Linked DNA regions of Undibacterium parvum. The protein of the gene in region 1 interacts with the protein of each later gene in a pairwise test. Links are inferred from orthologs where the notes say so. Each region holds a gene or a part of one and is shown on either strand. Other genes may lie near its edges. The genes, in order: EJN92_RS15310 and EJN92_RS17045.

Region 1 (3,189 bases):
ATTTTTTAGCGAGCGCCTATGATCTTTATTCGTCGTGCTGAACTGTCCGATGCTGCTCAAATACAGAGAGTGTATGCGAGCAGCAATACCTATGCCGGGACTTTGCAATTGCCCTATCCCAGTGTGGAGATGTGGCAAGAGCGTCTGCGGCAAGTTGACGCGAATGATCTTGTTTTGATCGCCATGTATGACGGTGTGATCGTTGGCACTGGTGGTTTGCATGTGGAAAAAAAAATACGGCGGCGCCACGCTGCCAGCATAGGCATGGGTGTAGCAGATTCTTTTACTGGACGTGGTGTCGGATCTGCCTTGCTGGTCGAATTATTGAGCCTGGCCGACAATTGGCTCAATCTGTCACGCCTGGAATTGACGGTGTTTTGTGATAACGCTGCCGCGGTTCATTTGTATGGTAAGTTTGGCTTTGAGATTGAGGGTAAGCATCGCGGTTATGCCCTGCGTAATGGCGTGTATGTCGATGCATATGCGATGGCGCGCTTTCATCCGCATCCACCGGTGGTGCCGGAGAGTGGTTTGTGACGGGGCTTGCGGCCGAATTTAAGTTTTGTCCTGTGTGCGCTGTCGCATTAATACAACGTCAGGATGAGCAAGAGGCAGGACGGCTGAGGTTGGCTTGTCCAGAAGGACATTGGACGCATTGGGATAATCCCTTGCCAGTATTGGCCGCCTTGGTCGAAATCGATGGCAAAATTTTACTGGCCCGCAACGCTGCGTGGTCAGAAAAAACCTTCGCTTTAATCACCGGTTTCATGGAACGTGATGAGACGCCTGAACAGGGTATAGCGCGCGAATTAAAAGAAGAAACCAATCTTGACGCCGAGCATATTTCCTTGATCGGTGTCTATGAGTTCATGCGCAAAAATGAGCTCATCATCGCCTATCATGTAAGAGCTTCGGGCGAAATTCAGTTGTCAGAAGAATTGTTGGAATATCGCCTGATTGCGCCTGAAAACTTGCGTCCATGGGATGCGGGTACTGGGCATGCAGTTGCGGATTGGATGCGGTCGTGCGGCTTGCAACCAGTGTATGCAGCATGGGGAAGTAATTAATTGAAGAAATTGCTCTAGTTCACTATTTAAGTGCAAAAAGTGCGTGTAACCGTTGTTAATCTCCCATGGCTGCACTTTAAATTTGTTGCGATGCACCATGCAAGTGATTTTTTCCGGTAGAATTGGTTACAAGTTGTTACCCGAGTTTGTTTTATCCTATTTTTCTTACCACTGGAAAAATCATGCAATTCAATAAAGAGTTGGACGCACGCGGTCTAAATTGTCCTCTTCCAATTTTAAAAACGAAGAAGGCACTGGCTGATATGATCACTGGCGAAGTACTGCGCGTGGTTGCCACAGATCCTGGTTCGGTTCGAGATTTTAAAGCGTTCTCAAAACAAACTGGGAATGAGCTGCTATCGCACTTGGAAAATAGCAAAGAATATGAATATTTTATTAAACGTAAATAAAATATTGTTATTAGTCGTAAATTAAGTTGAGCCAAATTCTGCTGCAATGTAGTCTTAGTCTCAATAAAGAAGCCCTCAAGGATACTTGTAGGGCTTTTTTTTATGAGTTGAAGAAATTCTTTCTCTTGAAAGATGCTTTAATCGAGTATTAGGCAGCGTACTCTACTATCAATATAGCACTAAACGAACGATCGTGCTAAATTGTGCGACTAGAGTCCAATTTCGTTTTATAATTGATTGAGTTTACGTTTACGTCAATTAGTAGTTTTAGCAATATCTGTAGCACACTCATCATTTCTGTTTAAATAATAGCTCAATAAAGGCCTAACTATGAAAGTCTTGGTTCCAGTCAAACGTGTGGTCGACTATAACGTCAAAGTCCGCGTGAAATCCGATGGCTCAGGTGTTGATATCGCCAACGTTAAAATGTCGATGAATCCTTTCGATGAAATCGCTATCGAAGAATCCATGCGCCTGAAAGAAGCTGGTGTGGTTACTGAGGTGGTTGCAGTTTCATGTGGCGTTGCACAATGCCAGGAAACTTTGCGTACTGCAATGGCCATTGGTGCTGATCGCGGCATTCTGGTCGAAACTGATGTTGAGTTGCAGCCATTGGCCGTAGCGAAATTGCTCAAGGCATTAGCCGATAAAGAGCAGCCTCAATTGATTATTCTTGGAAAGCAAGCAATTGATGATGATTGCAATCAAACCGGTCAGATGTTGGCTGCTTTGTTGGGTTGGCCACAAGCCACTTTCGCATCCAAAGTGAGCATTGCAGACGGTAAGGCGATCGTTACCCGTGAAGTTGACGGTGGTTTAGAAACTTTAAGTTTGACGCTGCCAGCAATTATTACTACCGATTTGCGTTTGAATGAGCCACGTTATGTGACTTTGCCTAACATCATGAAGGCGAAGAAAAAGCAATTGGATAACGTTAAGCCTGCGGACTTGGGCGTCGATGTAACTTCCCGCGTTAAAACTTTGAAAGTGGTTGAGCCTGCTAAGCGCTCGGCTGGTATTAAAGTGCCTGACGTCGCAACCTTGGTTGCTAAGTTGCGCAACGAAGCCAAAGTTATCGCTTAATTATTGCGGTTTAGACTTTTTAAAATCTTAAGAATAATCCCGGCAGAAGATCTAAATTTTCTGCCGACTAAGTGGAAAACATCATGACTACACTCGTCATCGCTGAACACGACAACGCTAGCCTCAAAGGCAGCACTTTTAATACCATTACAGCTGCAACTCAATGCGGTGGTGATGTTCATGTAATGGTAGCAGGCCACAATGCGGCCGCGGCTGCACAAGCGGCATCGCAAATCGCAGGCGTCAGCAAGGTTTTGCTGGCAGAAGCTGCGTATTTTGCCGATGGTCTGGCAGAAAATATTGCTGAACAAGTTTTGGCGATTGCTTCCGCTTACAGTCATATTCTGGCCCCAGCTACTGCTTACGGTAAGAACATTTTGCCGCGGGTTGCTGCCAAGCTTGATGTTTCACAAATCTCGGAAATCACTAAAGTAGATTCTCCAGATACCTTCGAGCGTCCTATCTACGCTGGCAATGCGATCGCCACCGTTCAGTCTAGCGATGCAACCAAAGTAATTACTGTTCGTAGCACTGGTTTTGATGCTGCTGCGATTGGTGGTTCTGCTGCGGTGGAAAGCATTGCCGCAGTTGCGGATGTCGGTAAATCGACGTTCGTTTCACGCGAAGTT
Region 2 (3,229 bases), 400 kb from region 1 along the record:
TGCGACTTATTGGCATAGAGCACCCCCAACAATTGATAGGGCGCGATCCCTATGCCATGTATGAAGAACTCTGTTTAGCCACTGCGCAAAGACACGATCCCTGTGTCTACGACGTGTTTATTGCTGCAGTACGATATATGGAGGGTGGCCCGGCACTGCCCTGGTGGGCGCACACAGAAGAGCGCAAAGCCCACTTGCGGGGCAAAGGCACATAATTTTGCCAGCTCAGGTAAAATGTGCGCGCTAGCAGAGTTGCCGCAAATCATAATCTCTGCCAACGCCCTCCTTCCCGCAGAAATCCCCTATGCCTGACAAAATTACTCAAGTTTGCTATACTTGAGTAAATAGCTCGGGATTAAAGATTAATTTACTCCCTTCGCACTTGGAATTTACTGTAGGAGTTCTACACTCATGCGCCTGACAACCAAAGGCCGTTTTGCTGTAACGGCAATGATAGACCTGGCTCTGCGCCAGGATAAGGGACCTGTGACGCTGGCCGGTATCAGCCAGCGCCAGGATATTTCCCTTTCCTATTTAGAGCAATTATTCGGAAAATTGCGCCGCCACGAGATAGTAGAATCGGTACGTGGACCTGGCGGCGGCTACCATCTGGCCCGCAAGGCACAAAACGTCACGGTGGCAGACATCATCATTGCGGTCGACGAACCGCTCGATGCAACCCAATGCGGCAGCAAAGGCAATTGCCATGGCAGCGATCACGACAATGGCATCCACTGCATGACGCATGACCTGTGGTCCACGCTAAACGCAAAAATGGTTGACTATCTCGATTCAGTGTCATTACAGGATCTGGTCAACCAGCAAAGACAAAAAACCTTGGATAAAAACGTTGTTGTCATGCGCCCTGTGCATGTTGTCCACACCGCAACTTGATAATTTGGAGTATTTAATGAACGCACCCTTAGAAAAAAGCCTGCTCGACACACTCAAGTCACCGCATTTCCCTATTTACATGGATTACTCGGCGACGACGCCTGTTGATCCGCGCGTGGCCGACAAGATGATCCCGTTTTTGCGCGCCCAATTTGGCAATCCAGCCTCCCGTAGCCACATGTATGGCTGGGATGCGGAAGCTGCGGTAGAAGAAGCACGCGGCCAAGTGGCGGCGCTGGTGAATGCCGATCCGCGCGAAATCATCTGGACTTCGGGCGCGACCGAAAGCAACAACCTGGCATTGAAAGGCGCAGCGCAATTTTACAAAGCCAAGGGCAAGCACATCATTACCGTCAAGACTGAGCATAAAGCCGTCTTAGATACAGTGCGTGAATTAGAGCGCCAGGGTTTTGAAGCCACATATTTGCAACCGCAAGATAATGGTCTGATCACCCTAGAACAACTCAAAGCGGCAATCCGTCCAGATACAATTCTCGTATCCGTGATGTGGGTGAATAACGAAATCGGCGTGATTCAGCCTATCGCGGAGATCGGCGAGCTATGCCGCGAAAAAGGCATCGTTTTCCATTCTGACGCAGCGCAAGCAACAGGCAAAGTCGTGATCGACCTGGAAAACACCAAAGTCGATTTAGTCTCTTTCTCAGCGCATAAATCCTACGGACCTAAAGGCATAGGTGCTTTGTATATACGCCGCAAGCCGCGCGTACGTATCGAGGCGCAAATGCATGGTGGCGGTCACGAGCGTGGTTTGCGCTCTGGCACCTTGCCACCGCACCAGATCGCCGGTATGGGCGAAGCCTTCCGCATCGCCAAGGAAGAAATGGACAGCGAATTGGCGCACGTGCGTAGTATGCGTGATCGCCTCGCCAAAGGTTTGCAAGAGATTGAAGAAACCTATGTCAACGGTGACATGGAACATCGCGTACCGCATAATTTAAACGTCAGTTTCAATTATGTAGAAGGCGAATCGCTGATCATGGCGATTAAAGATATCGCCGTCTCTTCAGGCTCGGCCTGCACCTCGGCCAGTCTTGAGCCTTCGTATGTATTGCGCGCCTTGGGTCGCAGCGACGAGCTGGCACATAGCTCTATCCGCTTTACCATAGGACGCTTCACTACCGAAGAAGATATCGACTTCACCATCAACCTACTGAAAACCAAGGTAGCGAAACTGCGCGAGCTGTCACCGCTATGGGACATGTTTAAAGATGGGATAGATATTGCGTCTATCCAATGGGCTGCGCACTAAATTTCGCGCACAGACTAATTTCAACTTATTAGAGGCTACAAAATGGCATATTCAGAAAAAGTATTGGATCACTACGAGAATCCACGTAACGTCGGCGCCTTCGAAAAAGGCGATGAGACAGTAGGCACCGGCATGGTAGGCGCTCCTGCTTGCGGCGACGTCATGAAACTGCAGATCAAGGTCGGCGCAGATGGCATCATTGAAGACGCAAAATTCAAGACCTACGGTTGCGGTTCTGCGATTGCCTCGTCTTCGCTGGTAACGGAATGGGTCAAGGGTAAAACTCTGGATCAGGCTTTGTCTATCAAAAATACCCAGATCGCCGAAGAACTGGCTTTGCCGCCAGTAAAAATTCATTGCTCAATTTTGGCGGAAGATGCGATCAAGGCAGCGGTTTTGGACTATAAGACCAAACACGCAGCTGAACAAAATACCTGATTTCGCTATTTGATTTTAAATATTGCGTTTGAGTCGTGAATTAAAGCGGCTCAAAGCAATACGCATTGGAACGATCATGACTATCACACTGACAGAAAAAGCCGCAAAACACGTCACCCGCTATATGGAAAGACGCGGCAAAGGCATAGGCCTGCGCTTTGGCGTACGCACCACCGGTTGCTCAGGCATGGCGTATAAACTGGAATATGTGGATGAAGTCGGCAGCGATGATCAAGTCTTCGAATCACATGGTGTGAAGGTCTTCGTCGACCCTAAGAGCTTACCGTACATCGATGGGACCGAGCTAGACTTTGCCCGTGAAGGCTTGAATGAAGGCTTTAAATTCTACAACCCCAACGTCAAAGACGAGTGCGGTTGCGGCGAGAGCTTCCGGATTTCATAGGCATTAGCAGATGCAGAATCATTTTGAGCTATTTCAGCTACCGCAGCAATTCGCCCTAGATGCAGCAGGTCTGGATGCGGCCTTTAGAGAAGTACAAAGCAAGGTGCATCCAGATAAATTCGTACAGGCTAGCGATGCTGAAAAACGGGTTGCCATGCAATGGTCTACCCGCGCCAATGAAGCTTATCAGACTCTGAAAAAGCCCTTGAAGCGCGCCACCTATT

The links.
Region 2: the proteins of EJN92_RS15310 (region 1) and EJN92_RS17045 interact in binary tests that used the Escherichia coli proteins (3 or more experiments, as listed by UniProt). The link is inferred for Undibacterium parvum from one-to-one orthologs.

The regions. Positions count from the first base shown.
Region 1 is NZ_CP034464.1:3,495,055-3,498,243, forward strand. Bases 1-2,863 are described here. They hold EJN92_RS15310 (sulfurtransferase TusA family protein), read left to right. Parts: upstream 1-1,249; coding sequence 1,250-1,477; downstream 1,478-2,863. Other genes in these bases: EJN92_RS15300 (GNAT family N-acetyltransferase), read left to right, coding at 19-537; EJN92_RS15305 (NUDIX domain-containing protein), read left to right, coding at 570-1,067; EJN92_RS15315 (electron transfer flavoprotein subunit beta/FixA family protein), read left to right, coding at 1,808-2,560; EJN92_RS15320 (electron transfer flavoprotein subunit alpha/FixB family protein), read left to right, coding at 2,644-2,863. Also shown: more of EJN92_RS15320, read left to right, coding at 2,864-3,189. UniProt on the Escherichia coli protein: Sulfur carrier protein involved in sulfur trafficking in the cell. Part of a sulfur-relay system required for 2-thiolation during synthesis of 2-thiouridine of the modified wobble base 5-methylaminomethyl-2-thiouridine (mnm(5)s(2)U) in tRNA.
Region 2 is NZ_CP034464.1:3,895,632-3,898,860, reverse strand. Bases 135-3,037 are described here. They hold EJN92_RS17045 (IscS subfamily cysteine desulfurase), read left to right. Parts: upstream 135-910; coding sequence 911-2,164; downstream 2,165-3,037. Other genes in these bases: hscB (Fe-S protein assembly co-chaperone HscB), read left to right, coding at 3,016-3,037; iscA (iron-sulfur cluster assembly protein IscA), read left to right, coding at 2,679-3,005; iscU (Fe-S cluster assembly scaffold IscU), read left to right, coding at 2,207-2,602; iscR (Fe-S cluster assembly transcriptional regulator IscR), read left to right, coding at 412-894; EJN92_RS17055 (helix-hairpin-helix domain-containing protein), read left to right, coding at 135-215. In the rest of the region: more of EJN92_RS17055, read left to right, coding at 1-134; more of hscB, read left to right, coding at 3,038-3,229. UniProt on the Escherichia coli protein: Master enzyme that delivers sulfur to a number of partners involved in Fe-S cluster assembly, tRNA modification or cofactor biosynthesis. Catalyzes the removal of elemental sulfur from cysteine to produce alanine.